2 regions of the Hydrogenophaga sedimenti genome follow, and region 2 is predicted to be linked to the other one. Evidence: predicted binding sites of a transcription regulator. Region 2 holds the regulator's gene; the other holds the start of a gene.
What was found. The regulator FNR, encoded in region 2, switches genes on or off when oxygen is low (the NO sensors DNR and NnrR bind a similar motif). The targets are predictions, from matches to a motif close to TTGATNNNNATCAA.

Region 1: a site for FNR is predicted at 6,666-6,679, ahead of cyoA (ubiquinol oxidase subunit II). Genes of this name have one in related genera too.

Annotation. Positions count from the first base shown of each region.
Region 1 is NZ_JBPZHA010000004.1:47,837-58,537, forward strand. It holds gene ACS5NL_RS07510 (response regulator transcription factor) at 1-339, opposite strand, end outside; gene ACS5NL_RS07515 (ATP-binding protein) at 329-1,672, opposite strand; gene ACS5NL_RS07520 (SURF1 family protein) at 1,697-2,461, opposite strand; gene cyoD (cytochrome o ubiquinol oxidase subunit IV) at 2,469-2,879, opposite strand; gene cyoC (cytochrome o ubiquinol oxidase subunit III) at 2,879-3,514, opposite strand; gene cyoB (cytochrome o ubiquinol oxidase subunit I) at 3,507-5,510, opposite strand; gene cyoA (ubiquinol oxidase subunit II) at 5,568-6,632, opposite strand; gene ACS5NL_RS07545 (MFS transporter) at 6,859-8,199, shown strand; gene ACS5NL_RS07550 (M48 family metallopeptidase) at 8,223-9,383, opposite strand; gene ACS5NL_RS07555 (YjgN family protein) at 9,396-10,568, opposite strand; gene ACS5NL_RS07560 (hypothetical protein) at 10,651-10,701, opposite strand, start outside.
Region 2 is NZ_JBPZHA010000007.1:200,380-211,080, reverse strand. It holds gene ccoO (cytochrome-c oxidase, cbb3-type subunit II) at 1-660, shown strand, start outside; gene ACS5NL_RS13660 (cbb3-type cytochrome oxidase subunit 3) at 672-809, shown strand; gene ccoP (cytochrome-c oxidase, cbb3-type subunit III) at 840-1,754, shown strand; gene ccoG (cytochrome c oxidase accessory protein CcoG) at 1,896-3,269, shown strand; gene ACS5NL_RS13645 (hypothetical protein) at 3,362-3,601, shown strand; gene ACS5NL_RS13640 (hypothetical protein) at 3,649-3,942, shown strand; gene fnr (fumarate/nitrate reduction transcriptional regulator Fnr) at 4,015-4,734, opposite strand; gene hemN (oxygen-independent coproporphyrinogen III oxidase) at 4,911-6,290, shown strand; gene ACS5NL_RS13625 (sulfite exporter TauE/SafE family protein) at 6,342-7,019, shown strand; gene ACS5NL_RS13620 (DMT family transporter) at 7,020-7,961, opposite strand; gene aceA (isocitrate lyase) at 8,326-9,657, shown strand; gene ACS5NL_RS13610 (DUF4189 domain-containing protein) at 9,815-10,258, shown strand; gene ACS5NL_RS13605 (glycosyltransferase family protein) at 10,346-10,701, opposite strand, start outside.

The DNA of each region.
Region 1 (10,701 bases), on a different contig from region 2:
GTCGTCGGTGTTCGACGGCTTGGCCAGGTAGTGGCAGGCGCCCAGCTTCACCGCCTCCACCGCGGTGGCGATGCTGGCGAAGCCGGTCAACACCACGATTCGCATCGCCTCGCTCGCCGCGTGCAGTGTCTGCACGCAGGCCAGTCCCGAGGCCTCGCCCTTGATCTTCAGGTCGACCACCGCGTAGTCCGGTGTGTTGGCGGCCAGCAGTGCCTCGACCTCGGGCAGGCTGGCGGCGAGCAGCACGCGGTAGCCGCGGCGCTCGAACGAACGGCTGAGCGTCCGGGCGAACGCCTCGTCGTCTTCCACCAGCAGCAGCAATCGTTGTTCAGTGTCCATGGTCATTCGCGGATGCGTCCGGCAGGGCGATGGTCGCCAGCGGCAGGCGGATGGTCACCTCGGCACCGCCCTCGGGCCGGTTGCCGGCCGCCACGCTGCCACCCAGGGTCCGCGCCACATTGAACACCAGGAACAGCCCCAGCCCGGCGCCGGGACGGTTTTTGGTCGAGTGGTACGGGGAGCCCAGGCGGCGCAGAAAGTCGGGTGCAAACCCCGGCCCGCGGTCGGTGACCACCAGGCACAGGTCGTCGCCTTCGTGCGTGACCCCCATCCGGACCCAGTCCGGTGACGCCTCCCGCGCATTGTCCAGCACATTGAACACCATCTGCTGCAGCGTGGTGTCGGCCACCATCGGCACGTCGGCCCCGAAGTCGTTGTCGCAGAGGAAGGTTTCGATCGAACGCGTGGCGCGCCAGTCCTGCGCCAGCGCGTCGACAAAGGCCCGCACCGTGGTCTGCGCCGACTCCTCGCTGCGCGCCTCGCCGGCCGAGAGCAGGATGCCGCTGACGATGCTCTTGCAGCGCCGCACCTGGGTCTGCATCTCCTGGATGTCTTCCATCAGCAGCGGGTCGGCGGCCAGGCGCTGGTCGTGGATCCAGTCGCCCAGGATCACCGCCAGCGTCGACAGCGGTGTGCCCAGTTCGTGCGCGGCGCCCGAGGCCAGCAGGCCCATGCGCACGATGTGTTCCTCTTCCGCGCGGCGGCGGCGCGCCGCGGCCAGCCGGGAATCGCGCTCGCGCAGGTTGCGCTGGATGCGGGTGATGAACACGCTCACCAGCGCGGCGTTCAGCAGGAAACACACCAGCAGGCCGAAGGCGTAGAGGCTGGAGAAACCGCCCTGCGGCTCGTGCACCAGCGGCAGCGGCAGGTGGTGCTGCGCGAGCAGGCCGAAGCACAGGGCGGTGATGATCACCATCGACCAGATGTAGGCGCCGCGCAGCAGCACCGCGCCCAGCGTCACCTGCAGCAGGTAGAGGAACACGAAGGGGTTGGTGATGCCGCCGCTCAGGTACAGCTGCACCGTCAGGACCCCCACGTCCACCAGCAGGGCCACGAACACCTCAGGATGGCGCACCTCGGGCGGCAGCCGCAGGCGCAGCAGGCTCACCACGTTGAACAGCACCAGGCAGGCGACCGAGATCAGCAGCTCGTCGTAGGGCAGCGAGAGGCCGAGGGCGTAGTGCGCCGCCTCCAGCGTGGCGATCTGCCCGATCACCGCGATCCAGCGCAGCTGCACCAGCTGCTGCAGGTTCTTCAGTCCGGCCGCGGCATCGGCCGACAGGGCGGTGTCTGCGGCGGGCAAGCGGAGTGGTTCGGCGCGGGGAGGTGTCATGGGCAGGCGGCGGGAAGGTGCCGCTCAGGCAGCCCGGCGGCGCTCCAAGCGTGCCACAGTCCAGGCCGCCCCCACCACCATCAGGGCCAGGGTGTACCAGGTGATGGCGTAGACCAGGTGGCTGTTGGCGAACCGGATCACCGTCAGGCCCGGTTGCGGACCGTCGGCAACAACCGCGCTGCGCCCCGGCAGCCCGGCGTCGACGAAGAAAGGCGCCGCCCGCGACAGCTCCCGCGCCTGGCCCATGGCGACCACGTCGCGCGAGTACCAGCGCTGCTGCGCGGGATCGTTGGTGCGCAGGAAACCGCCGCCGGGTTCGTTCAGTCTCAGCAGGCCTTCGATGCGCTGCGGTGCATCCGCATCCGCATTTGCGCCCGCGCCAACGCGAACCCAGCGCTCGCGCTGCGCCTCGGGCACGAAGCCCCGGTTGACCCAGACCTGGGTGCCGTCGCCGCGCTGCAGCGGGGTCATGACCCAGAAGCCGTTGCCCAGTTCGGTCACGGCCTGCACCAGCACGGTGGCCGGGGCGAGCCAGCGGCCTTCCAGCATCACCGGCAGGTACTCGTGTCCGGCGGCGGTCACGCGGCCCCACTCACCGGGCGGCGGCAGCGCCACCGGCGCCGCATGCACGCGCTGCTCCACCCGCTCGATCAGGGCCAGCTTCCAGGCCCGGCGCTGCACCTGCCAGGTGCCCAGCACCAGGAAACCGCAGAACAGCAGCAGGCCGAGGACGGCCAGCGTCCAGCGGCGCAGCACCGTCCGCCGGGTGGCCGCGGGCGCGGTGGTCATGCGCCGCTCAGGAGCCCGGGCCGGTCAACGCGGCCGGCGGCAGCTTGGGATGCTCCGGCATCATGTGGGCATTCATCTGGAGCATCACCCACAGGGTGCCGGCGATGGCGATCGCCACGAAGACCACGGTGAAGATGGTCGACAGCAGGGTCCAGCCGCCTTCAACCTTGCCGTTCATGTGCAGGAAGCAGACCATGTGGACCAGGATCTGCACCACCGCGAAGGCGCCGAGCACCAGCACCGCCGTGTTGCGGTCAGTGATCACCTTGGCCATCACCAGCCAGAACGGGATCGCGGTCAGCACGATGGAGAGCACGAAACCGACCATGTAGCCGGAGAAGCTGCTGTGCGGACCGACGTCGCCATGGTGGCCGTGGCCGTCGTGGTGCGCGTCGTGAGTCATGTCGTGTGCGCTCATCACAGCACCCCCATCAGATACACAAAGGTGAAGACGCCGATCCAGACGACGTCCAGGAAGTGCCAGAACATCGACAGGCACATCAGGCGGCGCTTGTTCTCGTGGATCAGGCCGTGCTGGCCGATCTGCACCATCAGCACCACCATCCAGATCAGGCCGAAGGTCACGTGCAGGCCGTGCGTGCCGACCAGGGTGAAGAAGGCCGACAGGAAGGCGCTGCGCTGCGGGCCGGCGCCTTCGTGGATCAGGTGGTTGAACTCATAGAGTTCCAGGCCCAGGAAGCACAGGCCGAACAGGCCGGTGACGGCCAGCCACAGCAGCGTGCCTCTGACGTCGTCCATCTGCTTGCGCAGCATGGCGAAACCGAAGGTGATCGAAGACAGCAGCAGGAAGGCGGTGTTGATCGCCACCAGCTTGAGGTCGAACAGCTCGCCGCCGTTGGGGCCGGCGGCGTAGCTGCGGCCGAGCACGCCGTAGGTCGCGAACAGCGCGGCGAAGATGAGGCAGTCGCTCATCAGGTAGAGCCAGAAACCCAGCGAGGTGCCGTTTTCCGGGTGCGGGTCGTGCGCGAGGTGGTAGTCGCGCGCGGTCAGGGTGGCGCCCGCGGCGCCGGCTTGGAGTCGGGTGTCAGACATGGCTTGCAAGCAGTTGGGTGCGGGCGTTTTCCGTGGCCGTCACTTGGCCGGCCGGGATGTGGAAGTCGCGCTTGTAGTTGAAGGTGTGGACGATGGCGGCGATCACCACGGCGGCGAACGACAGGCCGGCCAGCAGCCACATGTGCCAGATCAGCGCAAAGCCCATCACCAGCGAGAAGACCGAGATCACCACGCCGGCGCCGGTGTTGGCGGGCATGTGAATCGGCTGGAAGCCGGTCAGCGGGCGGCGGTAGCCGTGCTGCTTCATGTCCCACCAGGCGTCGATCTCGTGCACCACCGGGGTGAAGGCGAAGTTGTAGTCGGGCGGGGGCGACGAGGTGGCCCACTCCAGCGTGCGGCCGTTCCACGGATCGCCGGTCACGTCGCGCAGCTGCTCGCGCTTGAGGAAGCTCACGCCGATCTGGATCAGGAAGCAGGCGATGCCCAGCGCGATCAGGAAGGCACCGAAGGCGGCGACCTGGAACCAGATCTGCAGCGAGGTGTCTTCGAAGTGGTTGGCGCGGCGGGTCACGCCCATCAGGCCCAGCACGTACAGCGGCATGAAGGCGACGTAGAAGCCCACCACCCACAGCCAGAAGGAGCGCACGCCCCAGGTGCGGTCGAGCTTGAAGCCGAAGGCCTTGGGGAACCAGTAGTTCATGCCGGCGAACAGGCCGAACAGCACGCCGCCGATGATCACGTTGTGGAAGTGCGCGATCAGGAACAGGCTGTTGTGCAGCACGAAGTCGGCCGGGGGCACGGCCAGCAGCACGCCGGTCATGCCGCCGATGGCGAAGGTCACCATGAAGGCCACGGTCCACATCATGGGCAGCTCGAAGCGGATGCGGCCCTTGTACATGGTGAACAGCCAGTTGAAGATCTTCGCGCCGGTCGGGATCGAGATGATCATGGTCGTGATGCCGAAGAAGGCGTTCACGCTCGCGCCCGAGCCCATGGTGAAGAAGTGGTGCAGCCAGACGATGTACGACAGGATGGTGATCACAACCGTGGCGTAGACCATGGAGGTGTAGCCGAACAGGCGCTTGCCGCAGTAGGTGGCGACCACTTCAGAGAAGATGCCGAAGCAGGGCAGGATCAGGATGTAGACCTCGGGGTGGCCCCAGATCCAGATCAGGTTCACGTACAGCATGGCGTTGCCGCCCATGTCGTTGGTGAAGAAGTGGGTGCCGGCGTAGCGGTCCAGCGTCATCAGCACCAGGGCGGCGGTCAGCACCGGGAACGAGGCCACGATCAGGGCGTTGGTGCACAGCGAGGTCCAGGTGAAGACGGGCATCTTCATCAGGCTCATGCCGGGCGCGCGCATCTTGATGATGGTCACGATCAGGTTGATGCCCGAGAGCGTGGTGCCCACGCCCGCGATCTGCAGCGACCAGATGTAGTAGTCCAGCCCCACCCCCGGGTTCTGCGCCCCCAGGTTGGACAGCGCCAGCCAGCCCGAGGTGGAGAACTCGCCCAGGAACAGCGACATCATCACCAGCACGGCGCCGGCGGTGGTCATCCAGAAGCTGAAGTTGTTCAGGAACGGGAAGGCCACGTCGCGCGCGCCGATCTGCAGCGGCACCAGGTAGTTCATCAGGCCCGTGACCAGCGGCATCGCGACGAAGAAGATCATGATCACGCCGTGGGCGGTGAAGACCTGGTCGTAGTGGTGCGGCGGCAGGTAGCCGGTCGCGTCGCCGAAGGCCATGGCCTGCTGCAGGCGCATCATGACCGCGTCGGCGAAGCCGCGCAGCAGCATCACCAGACCCAGGATCATGTACATGATCCCGATCTTCTTGTGGTCGATGCTGCTGAACCAGTCGCGCCAGAGCATGCCCCAGAGCTTGAACTTGGTGATCAGCGCCAGCGTGGCCAGGCCGCCGAGCACGACGGCGATGAAGGTCCACAGCACGATGGGCTCGTGCACCATGGGAATGGAGTCCCAGGTGAGCCGGCCCAGGGCCCAGTGAGCCTCGGAGGGAGAAACAGAAGACATGGTGTTCAGTCAGGCAAGGACCGGACGCCGCCGCAGCGGCAGCGCCCGGTCAGGGTTTCATTGGCGGGACGTGGCGTAGCGGGCGGCGCGGGTGCTCATCTCGGCGACCACCTTGATCGACTCTTCGGCGGTGCAGATGTCCTGCGGCAGGTTCAGGCCCTGGGCCTTGAGGTAGGACTCGCCCCCCTGGGCATCGACGGCCATCATGTGGTGCAGGCACATCTTTCCGTCTTCGACGCAGCGGTTGAGCACCTTGTCGTAGAGGCCCGGCTCGACCGTGGCGAAGCGCTGCACCGGGTCGCGTTCGCTCGGATTCACCAGCTTGACGTAAGCGCTGCGGTCCAGCGTCTTCGCTTCGGCCTTGGCCTTGTCGACCCACTGGGCGAAGTCGCCGTCGCTCAGGCCCAGGAACTTGAAGGTCATGCCCGAGAAACCGGCGCCGCTGTAGTGGGCGGACTTGCCCTGGTACACGCCGGCCTTGTTGATGACGGCGTTGAGCTCGGTCTGCATGCCGGGCATGGTGTAGATCATGCCGGCCAGGTCGGGCACGTAGAACGCGTTCATGGTCGTGCTCGACGTCAGCTTGAACACGATCGGGCGGTCCACCGGCGCGGCCAGTTCGTTGACCGTCGCGATGCCCTGCTCCGGGTAGAAGAACAGCCACTTCCAGTCCAGCGCCACCACCTGCACCTCCAGCGGTTTGACGTCCTGGGCCAGCGCCTTGGACGCCGAAATGCGGTCCAGCGGCCGGTAGGGGTCCAGCTTGTGGGTGCCGATCCAGGTGATCGCGCCCAGCGCAATGATGATCAGCAGCGGCCCGCTCCAGATCACCAGCTCCAGCACGGTCGAGTGGTGCCAGTCGGGGGCGTAGTCGGCCTCGGTGTTGGCGGTGTTCGACGCGCGGTACTTCCAGGCAAACCAGAGCGTGAGCGTGATCACCGGCACGATGATCACCAGCATCAGCAGCGTGGCCTGGACCACCAGTTGGCCCTGCCGGGCGGCGATGTCGCCGGCGGGGTTCAGGACGACGGCTTTGCTGCAGCCCGTCAGGAGGGCCACCGCGGCGGCGGCCGCCAGCCAGAGGCTTCCCCGGAACGGGAACGAAGAAAACAGACGAGGCATGGGGCGGGAAGCTTTCTTGGTGGGTAAACGCGAATGACAAAAATCAATGCGCACGCGAATTTACCGACCTCCACGCTTTTGTCGATTGGACATTTTGTCCAATGTCAAGGCGGACTTGCCCTGTATTGCGGTAACGCACGCTGGGAAAACCCCAGATTGCCGACCGGGTGGCCGGGGTGTAGAAGGATGTTGGCGACACGCCACACGACCTACAGGAGACTTTTTCATGAGCAGCCCCGCCCTCGCCGCCCACCCCCAGGCCGGTTTTGAAGAGAGCCCCTCCGCCCTTTCCAGGGCCGACACCCACGAAGACGTCACCTCCGGCGAAATCGCGGTCGGCGTCATCATCGGCCGCTCGTCCGAGTATTTCGACTTCTTTGTCTTCGGGATCGCCTGCGTGCTGGTGTTCCCTGCCTTCCTGTTTCCCTTCCTGTCGCCGCTGAACGGTACGCTGGCGGCCTTCGGCCTGCTGGCGGTGGCCTTCGTGGCCCGGCCGCTGGGCACCGCCCTGTCCATGGCGGTGCAGCGCCACTGGGGCCGTGGCACCAAGCTGACCATCGCGCTGTTCCTGCTGGGCATCTGCACCGTGGGCATGGCCTACCTGCCCAACTACCGGGCACAGGGCACGGCCGCGATCGCGCTGATGCTGCTGCTGCGGGTCGGCCAGGGTCTGGCGCTGGGTGGTTCGTGGGACGGACTGCCCTCGCTGCTGGCGATGTCGGCCCCGCCGGAGCGCCGCGGCTGGTACGCCATGATCGGCCAGCTGGGTGCGCCGCTGGGCTTCGTGCTCGCCGCCGGCCTGTTCGCCTACCTGCGTGGCAGTCTGGACGACCAGGAATTCCTGGCCTGGGGCTGGCGCTACGCCTTCTTCGTGGCCTTCGCCATCAACGTGGTGGCCCTGTTCGCCCGCCTGCGCCTGGTGGTCGGCCAGTCGTACTCGCGGCTGCTGAGCGACCGCGAACTGCAGCCGGTGTCGGTCCACCGCGTGATGCGCGACGAAGGCGGCAATGTGTTGCTGGGCGCCTTCGCTGCCCTGGCCAGCTTCGCCCTGTTCCACTTGGTCACGGTGTTCCCCCTGTCCTGGATCTCGCTGCAGGGCAGCCAGCCGGTGACCGAGGTGCTGGGCGTGCAGGTGATCGGCGCCTTCCTGGCCGCCGGCGCGGTGATGCTCTCGGGCTGGCTGGCCGACCGGGTCGGCCGGCGCAACCTGCTGGGCACGATGGCGGTGCTGATCGGCGTGTTCAGCCTGCTCACACCCTGGATGCTGGGCGGCGGCACGGGTGGCAACAACCTGTTCCTGCTGTCCGGCTTCGTGCTGCTGGGCCTGTCCTACGGCCAGGCCTCGGGCACCGTCACCTCCAACTTCTCGCCGCAGTACCGCTACACCGGCGCCGCCCTCTCGACCGATCTGGCCTGGCTGTTCGGCGCCGCGTTCGCGCCGCTGGTCGCGCTGGGTCTGTCGACCCGTTTTGGTCTGGGCGCGGTGTCGCTCTACCTGCTCTCGGGCGTGGTCTGCACCCTGGGCGCGCTGCGCATCAACCGCGTGATCGAGCAGCAGGGCAGCTAAGCCCTGCGCCCGGGCCGCCCGCGTCAGCGGGCGGCCGCATTGAAAAAGGCGATGCGCTCGGCGTCGGCCGGGTGCGAGGCAAAGCCCAGGCCCCAGGCCGCGTCGGCTTTGTCGTCCTTCCCGGTTCCCTTCCCCGCCTGGCCGGCGCACTGTCTGGCGCCCTGCGGCTTCTCTGCCTCGCCGGCCGCGGCCGGCTTGAGCAGGGCATCGCCGCAGCGCCGGTACAGCGCGAAACGGTCGAGCAGCGTCACCATCACCTGCGGCGAGATGCCGGCGTCCCGGAGCACACCGACGCTGTGGGCATCGGCCTCGCGTTCGGCCTGCCGCGAATAGTGCGCCTGCCCCAGCCACAGCGGCACCGTGGCCAGCAGGCCGCTGAAATCCCCCCAGACCAGCGAGGTCGCCGCGCCCAGCACACCGATCTGCACCAGGGTCTGCAGGCCATGGCGGTGCTGCACGTGGCCCAGTTCATGGGCCAGCACGCCCGACAGCACGCGGGTGTCGTTCTGCACCAGCCGGACCATGTCGTCGGTCAGCAGGATGGTGCCGCCCGGCAAGGCCAGCGCGTTGGGGCCGATCTCGCTCTCTCGGATCAGCAACTGCGTGGGCCGCACCGCACGCCCCTGCGCCGCCTGGGCTTTCTGGTGCCGCTGCAGCACCTCCGCCCAGGCCGCCTCGATCGCGCGCTGCTCGTCGGCCGACAGGCGGCTGGGCTTGACCATGTCGTCCAGCTGCGCCAGCACCGCCTCGCCGACCTGGTCCTCCAGCCCGTCGGGCACGCGCTGCGCCACCTCCCGCGCCAGCCAGGGCAGGCCCCAGACATAGCCCGCGGCCAGCAGCAGCACCAGCGCCAGCACACTGGCGGCCACCGCCCGCCAGCTCTGCTGCAGCGCCACCACCCAGCCATCGACATGACCGGTGTCGCGGCGCCAGGCGTCCCAGGCATCCGCGTCGAGCGACTGCAGGCTCGCCCCGTCGGGCAGGCGCGCGACGCGCGGGCCGTGCCGGGTGCGCTCGGGCCACTGCACCTGCGCCGCGGGCACCTGCGTGCGCACGGTCTCGCCGTCGATCTGCAGCTGGCCCTGCGCCAGCCACACCTGCACCTTGTGCGGGCGGGTCGAGCGGCCGTCGAAATAGCGGGCACTCACCCGCACCACGGCGCCGGAATCTGACGAATCGTCCATCGTGTGCCTCCGTCAGAGGCCGACGTCGATGCCGAAGAAATCGCCGGCGGCATCGCCCGCGGCCTCGCCGGGCTTCTCCTGCGCCTGGGCCACCAGCGTGTCCGGATCGACCACACAGCGGATCTGCACCGCTTCCAGCCGCCGCCGCGCCACCGCCACGGCGGCGCACGGCCAGTACAGGCCCAGTGTCAGGATCATCAGCACCCCGTTCTTGAGACTGAGCCAGAGCATGTCGCGAAACCGCAATTGGCTGATGAAGCGCATCTGGTCGTTGCCGGTCTTGGTCCAGACCAGGTTCTGGATGCGCGTCGTCCACCAGGGTCCCAGGCCCACGAACAGGGCCATGAAAGCGAACAGCGCCACCAGCCCGATGATCCATTGGGTGACCGACAGGTCCTCCCACATCTCGATCATCTCCCCCTGTGCAGCCGAAAGGCCCCAGACCAGCCCCACCAACACCACCGGCAGCAACAGCATCAGGCCGAACTGCTTGGCTGCCAGGCCGTAGAACGCACGCACCGGCGCCCGGAAATCGGTCTGCAGATGCGCCAGCACGTAGTTCCGGTGCTGGTAGGCCTTCATGCGCCAGAACAGCCACGGCGCCAGCGCAACGATGACCAGCATGGCGCCGGCGAAAGCGCCGCCCACCCAGTCGGGCGCCACCGCGTCCGCCTCTTCGGGCACCCACAGCCCCAGCACCACCAGCGGCAGCGCCGCGAGATAGCTGGGCAAGAGACCCCGGTAGGCGTCCGCCACCGATCCGGAAAAACGGAAACGCAGGCCGCGCCAGCTCGTGTTGCCCAGCCGGAAGCGCAGCGACGAACGCCACAGCGCAGGCCAGAGCGCCCCCAACGCCGCAAAAGCCACCAGATTGGCCAGCGCCGAGGCGCTGCTCGCGACGTTGTACATGGCGAACAGCACCCCCACCAGCGCCCAGCCCTTGAGCATCTGCTTCGGGTCGCCGTGGAAATCCAGCGGATCGCCGTCGACCAGGGTGTTGTGCATGAAATAGCGCATCCGCCGCACCTTGGCCCAGGGCCAGTAGATGCCGAACGTGACGATCAGCAACAGCAGGTTGACGATCCAGATCCGGAAATACTCGCTGCCCGCTCCGGTGAAGCGGACGGCGAGTGTGCGGTAGGTCAGGTCCGGCGCGGCATCGCCGGGGGAGTCGGTGGGTTCCATGTGACAGCGGGCTTTCTGTTGGCTTTCTCTTTTCCTCACCCGGCATTCTGCCCGCCCGCCGCCCGCAGTCCGGCGGCCTCGATCAGGCCAGCGCGACCCGCTGGCCCCGCCGCGACCCGGCCCATTCCAGCTC
Region 2 (10,701 bases):
GGCGGTCTGGTGGAAATCGTTCCCCTGTTCTTCCAGAAGTCCACCACCCAGCCGATCGAAGGGCTCAAGCCCTACACCGCGCTGCAGGTGGCGGGCCGCGACATCTACGTCAAGGAAGGCTGCTACAACTGCCACTCGCAGATGATCCGTCCGTTCCAGGCCGAAACCCTGCGCTATGGTCCTTACTCGGTGGCCGGCGAATATGTCTACGACCACCCCTTCCAGTGGGGTTCGAAGCGCACCGGTCCCGACCTGCACCGCGTGGGCGGCCGCTACAGCGACGAATGGCACCGTGCCCACCTGAACAACCCGCGTGATGTGGTGCCCGAGTCGAACATGCCTGCCTACCCCTGGCTGGCCAACAAGACGGTCGACGCTGCCGGCATTCCTCCCCGGATGAAGGCCCTGCGCACGCTGGGCGCTCCGTACTCGGACGAAGAAATCGCCAAGGCTGCCGAAGACGTCAAGGGCAAGACCGAGCTCGAAGCCCTGATCTCTTACCTGCAGGTGCTGGGTACCGCCCGTACGGCTGCTGTCGCTGCAGCTGCGCAACCTGCTGCCGCTCCGGCAGCGGCTGCTCCCGCCGCCGCTGCGCCTGCAGCAGCCGCCCCGGCGGATGCCAAGCCCGCTGCGCCGGCCGCCGAAGGCAAGGCCCAGTAAAGGTACCCATCATGGACATCAACGATCTTCGCAGCATCGTCACGCTGATCAGCATGCTGACTTTCGTCGGCATCCTGGTCTGGGCCTGGTCCAAACGCAATCAGCGCGACTTCGAAGAGGCAGCCCAGCTGCCCTTCCAGGAAGACTGACTCCCTGCGGCACGAACAAGAGAAATCATCATGAGCGACTTCATCAACGACTTCTGGCATCTGTATGTTGCCGGCATTACGCTCGTCAGCATTCTTGCCTGCGCGGTCCTGCTGTACATCAGCGGCACCACCAAGGCAGCGACCCATGCGGACAACACCACCGGCCACGTCTGGGACGGCGACCTCCGTGAAATGAACAACCCGCTGCCCAAGTGGTGGGTGTACCTGTTCATCATCACCGTGGTGTTCGGTCTGGTCTATGGCGCGCTCTACCCGATGTTCGGCAAGTTCCAGGGTGCCCTGGGCTGGTCGTCCCGCGGTCAGCACGCGGCCGAAGTGGAGAAGGTCGAGAAGGCGATTGCCCCGATCTACGCTGCCTACAACGGCATGAAGCCTGAAGAGATCGCCGCCGATCCCAAGGCGATCGCCATCGGTGAGCGCCTGTTCATGAACTATTGCGCCCAGTGCCATGGTTCTGATGCCCGCGGCTCCAAGAGCTTCCCCAACCTCGCCGACGGCGACTGGCTGGGTGGTTCGGGTCACGAGTACATCAAGACCACGGTCACCAACGGCCGCACCGGTGTCATGCCGCCCATGGCTGCCGCTGTCGGTTCGCCAGAGGATGTGCGCGACGTGGCCAACTATGTGCTGAGCCTGTCGGGCAGCCCGCACGACTCCGTGCGCGCCGCACAAGGCAAGGCCAAGTTCGGCGCTTGCGCTGCTTGCCACGGTCCTGACGGCAAGGGCATGCAGGCAGTGGGCTCCGCCAACCTGACCGACGGCGTTTGGCTGCATGGCTGGGGTGAAGATGCCATCATCCGTGCCGTGAACAACGGCTTCACCAACCAGATGCCGGCACAGGCTTCCAAGCTCAACGCTTCGCAAATCAACGTGCTCGCTGCCTACGTCTGGAGCCTGTCGAACAAGCCGGCTGCCAAGCAATGATGGCCAACCGCCATTGATTTCCCTGTAGCCAGGTTTCCCGTGAGCTCTCCCAGTCCCGACGTTGTTTCATCTTCCGTTCAGTCACCAGTGATTGCCATCGTTCCCGGAGCGCCTCAGGGCGTGCCCGAGGACGATGAGGTGATGGTCTCCCTGTACGCCGCGCGTCAGAAGATCCATCCCAAGGCGGTGTTCGGACTGTTTTCGAAGTGGCGTTGGGTTCTGGTCTGGTTGACCCAGATCGTTTTCTACGGGCTGCCCTGGCTGGAGTGGAACGCCCGTCAAGCGGTGCTCTTCGATCTCGATGCGCGCCGCTTTTACATTTTCGGGCTGGTCCTGTATCCGCAGGACTTCATTTATCTGACGGGCCTGCTGGTCATCTCGGCGCTGGCCCTTTTTCTGTTTACTGCCATCGCCGGACGACTGTGGTGCGGCTATGCCTGTCCCCAGACGGTCTACACCGAGATCTTTCTCTGGATCGAGAAGAAGGTGGAAGGCGACCGGTCGGCCCGCATCCGCCTCGACGAGGCAGCGCTCAACGCGCACAAGTTCGGCAAGAAGTGGCTCAAGCACACGCTCTGGGTTCTTTTTTCGCTGTGGACCGGCTTCACCTTTGTCGGCTATTTCGCCCCCATCCGTGAAGTGGCCGCATTGACCTTGTCGGCATCGCTGGGGCCCTGGCAGACGTTCTGGATCTTCTTCTACAGCTTTGCCACCTATGGCAACGCCGGCTTCCTGCGCGAGCAGGTGTGCAAGTACATGTGTCCCTACGCGCGCTTCCAGAGCGCGATGTTTGACAAGGACACGATGATCGTGACCTACGACCAGGCGCGGGGTGAGCCCCGCGGGCCGCGGTCGAAGAAGGCCGATCCCAAAGCCCTTGGACTGGGGGCCTGTGTCGATTGCACCCTGTGCGTCCAGGTGTGTCCCACGGGCATCGACATCCGCAAAGGGCTTCAGTACGAATGCATCGGCTGCGGTGCCTGCATCGATGTGTGCGACGAGGTGATGGACAAGGTGGGCTACCCACGGGGGCTGGTGAAATACTCGACCCAGAACGGGGTGGCCCAGGGCTGGACGCGTGACCAGATGATCCGCCATGCTTTCCGGCCCCGTGTACTGGTGTACTCCGCCATCCTGGGGGCCATCACACTGGCCGTGTTCGTCAGTCTGTTCTTGCGCACCCCGCTCAAAGTCGATGTGATCCGGGACCGTGGCGCGCTGGCCCGCATGGTGGAGCAGGGGCGCATTGAAAACGTCTTCCGGCTCCAGATCATGAACGCGACCGAGTCGACGCAACACTATTCGATCAGCGTGGATGGCCTTGAGGGCGTCGTGATCGCTTCGGAGAGCTCCGCGGAGGTCCTGCCGACGGAGGTTCGCTCTGTCGCCGTCCGGGTCCAGACTCCGCCCAATGTGGCGCCAGCGGGCTCCCATCCGATTCGTTTCACCATCCGGTCCCAGGGACCGGAGGTGGCGCAGGTGGTGGAAAAGGCCGTTTTCATCGTTCCGCGCTAAACTGAAAGCACATTCCCATGCAAACCGTCATGTCTGCCCAACCTGCTGCCCCTGCCTCCCCAAACCGCACCCCCTGGTGGAAAGTGCCCCACATGTGGATGGTGGTCGGCGGCCCTCTGGCGGTGGTGGTGGCCAGCGTGGTGACATTCGTGATCGCTGCCAGCCATCCTGACCCTGTGCTCAACAAGGCGGACTACGAACGTGATCTTGCGGCGGCCCAGCGGCTGCAAGGGCAGGCGAGGGTGGACGCATTGATCACCCTGCAGCCGGCCGGCCAGGCACGCAACCACGCGGCCTCGCCGGTGGCTGGAACCACCGACCCGACCAAATAAGCGCCTCACCCACCCGTTGAGGCCTCAGACGAACAAGGAGACAGTTCATGAAGACTCAACGGTGGATGTGGATCGCGTGGCCAGCCTTTCTGGTCGCTGCTGTGCTGGAGATGATCGTGTTTGCGATGGTCGATCCTGGTGACCTTCACTGGTTTGGAAACCCGTTGGGGCTTTCGCGGCAGGCGATCTACACACTTGCCTTTTTTGTCTTCTGGGGCGTCACCATGGCCTCCAGTGCGCTGACCACGCTGTTGGCCATGTCCCCTTTCGAGGTCAATCGTTGCCCGGTTCCAGAGTCGCAACGTCCCGAGGACTGCGCCAGAAACGGGCAGTGCTGTTGAGAAGACTTCTGGTCTGAACAACAAAAAGCCCCGCATCAGCGGGGCTTTCTTCATGAGGTGCAGTGCTGCTGCTCAGCGGCAGGTCTGCGGATTCACGATCAGCTTGAGTGCGTCGGTGTTCTTGATGTGCACGTAGCGCTGCTTGACTTCGATGATGCCCTCGTCGACAAACTTGGAGAAGGTCCGGCTGACCGTTTCCAGCTTCATGCCCAGGTAACTGCCGATCTCTTCGCGCGTCATCCGCAGGATGAGTTCGGACTGGGAAAAACCACGTGCATGCAGGCGCTGCACCAGATTCAGCAGAAACGCCGCCAGACGCTCTTCCGCACGCATGCTGCCCAGCAGCAGCATCACGCTGTGGTCTCGCACGATTTCCCGGCTCATGATCTTGTGCACATGGTGCTGCAAGGTGGTGAACTCACGCGAGAGTTCTTCCACCTGGTCGAACGGCATGACACAGACCTCGGCATCTTCCAGGGCGATGGCGTCGCAGGAATGGCGGTCGCTGACGATGCCATCCATGCCAATGATCTCGCCCGTCATCTGGAACCCGGTGACCTGGTCTCTGCCATCCGCGGTGGTGACGCTGGTCTTGAAGAATCCAGAGCGCACCGCGTACAGCGAGGTGAACTTGTCCCCCGTGTTGAACAGTGCCGACCCGCGCTTGATGCGCCGGCGGGTCGAGATCACGTTGTCGAGCTTGTTCATCTCTTCGGGGTTGAGCCCCATGGGCAAGCACAACTCCCGCAGGTTGCAGCTCGAACAAGCCACTTTGATGCTTTGAATATCCATAATTCTTCCGGAATTGGGGCGAAGCTTAACCCATGGCTGGTGCCAGCATCAAGGCGTGGCGGGAAGCAGCAAGGGCGGCAGGGGGAAAACCCGAGAGGCTGAGGACCCCTTGATCAAGATCAAGGGCCTCGCCGGAGCCTTGGGGCACATTCGTCGCCTGCACTGGAGAATTGTTTGTGAGTCACGCCATTTCCGACGAATTGCTCAAGCGATTTGACATCCCCGGCCCCCGCTACACGTCGTACCCGACGGCGGACCGCTTTGTCGAAGCCTTTACGGAAGCCGATTACATCCAGGCACTGGAGCAGCGCCGGGCCGGCTCTCTGGCATTGCCGCTGTCGCTGTATGTGCACATCCCTTTCTGTGAATCGGTGTGCTACTACTGCGCCTGCAACAAGGTCATCACGAAACACCACGAGCGCGCGGCCGAATACCTGCGGTATCTGTCGCGGGAAGTCGAACTGCAGGTGCAGCACTTCGGCAAGGGACACAGCGTCTCCCAGCTGCACCTGGGCGGCGGCACGCCCACCTTCCTTTCCGACACGGAGCTCGAAGACCTGCTGGCCATGATCCGGCGCAACTTCACCTTGGTGCCGGGCGGGGAATATTCGATCGAGGTGGATCCGCGCACGGTGACGGGACAGCGTCTGCAGACCTTGGCCCGGCTGGGCTTCAACCGGCTGAGTTTCGGCGTGCAGGATTTTGATCCGGCGGTCCAGAAGGCCGTGCACCGCGTTCAGCCGGTGGAGCAGGTGTTCGAACTGGTCGAAACCGCTCGCAAGATCGGCTTCGAATCGGTCAACGTCGATCTGATCTACGGCCTGCCGCTGCAGACGCCCGAGTCCTTCGCCCGTACGCTGGCACAGGTCAACCAGTTGCGGCCGGACCGCATCGCGCTTTACGCCTATGCCCACCTGCCGACACGCTTCAAGCCGCAACGGCGCATCGTGGCGGCGGAGTTGCCCAGTGGCGGCGACAAGTTGTCGATGCTGTCGGCTTCGCTGGATGCGATGAGCGAGGCGGGCTATGTGTATGTGGGCATGGACCACTTTGCCCTGCCGACCGACGCGCTGGCCGTGGCCAAGCGCCAGGGACGTCTGCACCGGAATTTCCAGGGGTACAGCACACAGCCGGACTGCGACCTCATTGCTCTGGGTGTTTCCGCGATTGGCCGCATCGGGGCCACTTACAGCCAGAACGCGAAGACGATCGAAGAGTATTACGACGCACTCGACCAGGGGCGCCTGCCGATCGTGCGCGGCCTGGCGCTGACACGGGACGACCTGTTGCGCCGCTCGGTCATCATGTCGCTGATGTGCCAGGGCCAATTGCAGTTCGAATCCATCAATCTGGGTCATCTGATCGACTGCAAAACCTACTTTGCCAGGGAGCTCGAGGTCCTCCAGGACTATGCGAAGCAAGGGCTGGTTCGGATCGACGAGTCGGGTGTCGAAGTGACGGCGGCTGGCTGGTATCTGGTGCGTGCCATCGCCATGGTGTTCGACAAGAATCTCCAGGTGGATCAGGACCGCGCCAGGTTCTCCAAGATCATCTGAGCGGCACCGGTTCGACAGGCGCGGCGGGTGCGCGCCTGCTAGAGTTCCCGCATGCAAACCTCCATGGCCCTGACGGCCCTGTTCATGGGCATCGCCGGTGGTCCGCATTGCGTGGCCATGTGTGGTGCTGCGTGCGCCGGCATCAGCCGCGGTGCGGCCGGGCAGAAAAGCAGCAACGTCGCCTTGCTGACCTTCCAGGTCAGCCGCATGGTGGGCTATGCGACCTTCGGCGCGTTTGCCGCCGGTTCGGTGCAGGGGCTGGCCTGGCTGGGCACCAATACGGCGGTCATCCGCCCTGTCTGGGCCATGTTCCACGTCGCGGCCCTGTTGCTGGGCATCGTGCTGCTCTGGCAGGCCCGGCAGCCGGCATGGCTGGACGGTGTGGCACAAGGGGTCTGGCGTCGCACGAGACCGATGCTGCACCGCCTGGGTGGCCGTGCGCCTATGGTCCTGGGCGTGGCCTGGGCCCTGATGCCCTGCGGGCTGCTGTACTCGGCGTTGATGGTGGCCTCGCTGTCTGCGAGCGCGTTGCAGGGCGCGATGATCATGGCCCTGTTTTCCGTCGGCACTTCACTGTCGCTGACGATCGGGCCGTGGCTGCTGTTGCGCCTGAAGGGCGATGGCTCGGGCGGGTGGGGCATCCGGCTGGCGGGGTTGGCACTGGCGGCCACTTCGGGCTGGGCGCTCTGGATGGGCCTCACCAACCCCACGGGACTGTGGTGTGCCTGATCAGGAGGCCCTGCTCGGCAGCGTCGCCAGAACGAGCCCCAGCAGGGCCACCGCGAACGCCACGATCTGGCCCGGTGTCAGGGTCTCGCCCAGGAAGATGACGCCCACGGCGGCCGCGCTGACGGGCAGCATGACCGTGAAGACGCCGGCCCGCGACGCGGGAATCGACTTCAGACCGGTCATCCAGAGCCAGACGGTCCACATGCTTGCGGCGAGCGCATAGAAGACCAGCAACGCCCAGAGCGGCGGGGCGACGTTCGCGAAGGCGAAGTCCCTGGCCGCCCAGATGCCCATCGGCGTCACCAGGACGAATCCCCACAGATTGATGATGGCCGAGATGCGCTTGGGGCCAAGGCCTTCGGTGAGCCGCTTTCCGATGACCACATAGGAGGCTTCGCACACCACTGCCGCGAAGACCAGGATGTTGCCCCAGACTTGCCGCGAGAGTCCAAGCAAGGCTTCGGGGTCGCCATGGCTGGAGGGGCCCGATTTCTGCATGGAAAACAGGCCGATGCCCACCGCGGCGCAAACAATGCCCGCCGCGGTTTGCCGGGTGAGTCGCTCCCTCAGAAAGACCCATGAGAGCACGGCAACCACGGCGGGGATCGAGGACATGATCACGCCCGCGGAGACCGCCGTTGTCAGGGCCACGCCAAACAGCATGAACACCGAAAACAGAAAGTTGCCGAGGAACGACTCCAGAAAAAGCAGCCGCCTGGTGTGTGCTGACAACGGCTGCTCGTCCGCGGGCTTTTTCAGCCAACGCCACATGGCAAGCCCTCCGATGGCAAAGCGCATCCAGGCCAGCAGGAACACGGGGAAGGCGGCAACGAGCGGTTTGGACAGGGCGACATAGCTGCCGACCAAGGACATGCTGGCCGCCAGGCAGAGGTAGGGCAGGGCTTTGGCCACCACCCTCAGATTCGGTTGTGCAAGAGGCATGGGTCGGCATCATGCCGCAAGGGCCAGCCATGTCGGCCGCGGGCACGGCGAAGTGCATGAAGGCACCACGATGAACCAGCGTTGCCGAAGCCAAGGGGCAGCTGTTTCCGCATGGGGATACTTTGATTTTGCATTATGAGATGATCAAATGCTGCGGTGCACGAATATTTCTTGATACAAGAAAAGTATTTTCGCATTGCGGTTTGTGCCGGTTAAGCTGTTGATATGTAATGACAAAATTCATCTCTTATATAAGACATAAGAGCTTCAAAAAGTCTTCTATAAGACTTACATTTACTCCATCGGCACTGCACTTGCATGAGCAGTCCGCCAGACCCTTCTTCAACCTCAAGGAGTTAGCACCATGCCCCAATCCCTGAAAGAACAACTGAGCCGCCAGCAGCAGATCGAAGCCCTGGAAAAAGACTGGGCGACCAACCCCCGCTGGAAGCTGGTCAAGCGCGGCTACTCCGCCGCCGACGTGGTGCGTCTGCGTGGCAGCATGCAGCCCGAGTACACGCTGGCACAGCGTGGTGCTGAAAAGCTGTGGGACAAGGTCAACGGCGGTGCCAAGAAGGGCTACGTCAACGCCTTTGGCGCCATCACCGCCGGCCAGGCCATGCAACAGGCCAAGGCTGGCCTGGAAGCCGTGTACCTGTCGGGCTGGCAGGTCGCTGCCGACGGCAACACCAGCGAAACCATGTACCCCGACCAGTCGCTGTACGCCTACGACTCGGTGCCCACCATGGTCCGCCGCATCAACAACACGTTCAAGCGTGCCGACGAGATCCAGTGGGGCCGTGGCGTGAATCCGGGTGAAGAGGGTTTCGTCGACTACTTCCTGCCCATCGTGGCCGATGCGGAAGCCGGTTTCGGCGGCGTGCTCAACGCCTTCGAACTGATGAAGAACATGATCGCCGCCGGCGCTGCTGGCGTGCACTTCGAAGACCAGCTGGCTGCCGTGAAGAAGTGTGGCCACATGGGTGGCAAGGTGCTGGTGCCGACGCAGGAAGCCGTCGAAAAGCTGATCGCTGCGCGTTTCGCCGCCGACGTGATGGGCGTGCCCACCATCGTGCTGGCACGTACCGACGCCGAAGCCGCCAACCTGATCACCAGCGACCACGACGCCAACGACAAGCCCTTCCTGACCGGCGAGCGCACCCAAGAAGGCTTCTATCGCGTCAAGAACGGCCTGGAGCAGGCCATCAGCCGTGGCGTGGCCTACGCCCCCTACGCCGACCTGGTGTGGTGCGAAACCGGCGTGCCCGACATCGGCTTCGCCCGCGAGTTCGCGCAGGCTGTGCACGCAGCCTGCCCGGGCAAGCTGCTGAGCTACAACTGCTCGCCGTCGTTCAACTGGAAGAAGAACCTGGACGACAAGCAGATCGCTTCGTTCCAGGAAGACCTGTCGGCGCTGGGCTACAAGTACCAGTTCATCACGCTGGCCGGTATCCACATCAACTGGTTCAACACCTTCCAGTTCGCTCACTCCTACGCCCGTGGCGAAGGCATGAAGCACTACACCGAGATGGTGCAGGAACAGGAATTTGCCGCACGCGAGAAGGGCTACACCTTCGTGTCGCACCAGCAGGAAGTCGGCGCTGGCTACTTCGACGACGTGACCACCGTGATCCAGGGTGGTTCGTCTTCCGTGAAGGCCCTGACGGGTTCGACCGAAGAAGAGCAGTTCCACTGATCGCCAGGACCATCATCGCCGCCTCCGTGCGGTGATGACCGCGTCCCGCCGACCCCGGTCCGTCTTGTGCGCGGCCGGGGTTTTTTCTGGTGGAGGCTCAGACGTTTGTCGCCAATAACATACATTGGCCGCTGCGGCAGAGCGATAGACTCGGCCGGTGGGGAATTTGCCTCTGGTGGCAGGTCGTACCAAACGTTACGAAACAGGAGAGATTCACGTGTTGAGCAAATGGAAATGGGCCTCTGTGCTCGCTTTGGCTTCCTTGGTGTCTGCGTGTGGTGGTGGTGGTGACCCCACGGCGCGTGGTTCCATTGCTTACGATCCTTCCACCGGACGCGGTGCCATTGTGGTGGACTACACCTCCCAGCCAGAGGCGAACAGTGATGCCTTGTCTGCTTGTGGTGCGGCAGGTTGTTCTGTGGTGCTTGAGTTTTCGGGCAATGGTACTTGTGGGTCTATTGCGGTGTCTGGCAATGGGGCTTGGGGCGCCGCAAGTGGTGGCTCCAAGGAGCTTGCAGACTCGCGGGCTGTTGCCGATTGCCAGAAACGGGGTGGTGGTTCTTGCGCGATCCCCCAAGATTTGACAACCCAATGCAATTGATGTGGCGTCGCTGATGATGTCACGCACGCAGATGTGCAAAACGAAAACGCGGCCTTGGCCGCGTTTTTTGTTGCACGCGCCGGCAGGCTAAACACCGCGCAGATGCGGCATCCACAGCCCCCCGTCGTCCGAGTGCGCGGGTGTGAAGTTACGCTCTGGAGAGATGGCTTCCAGCACCGCGTCGGAATCGTCTGCCAGGTAGCCGTATCCGATCGGCTGGTACTTCCAGTCCGGGTCCAGGTGGGTGTAGAGCGCCGCTCTTGCTGCACGGCGCTCCGGGGTGAGCATTTTGAGGTGATACAGGTTGAAGGTGGTGTCCACCACCTGCACGTCGGGAATCATCCTGTCCCAGGGCGTGTGCAGCGGGCGTGGCTGCGGGTGCCACTGCGACGGCAACCTGAAGAGGCGCGTCTGGCGTTTCTGGCCCCACACCCCGTCGACGC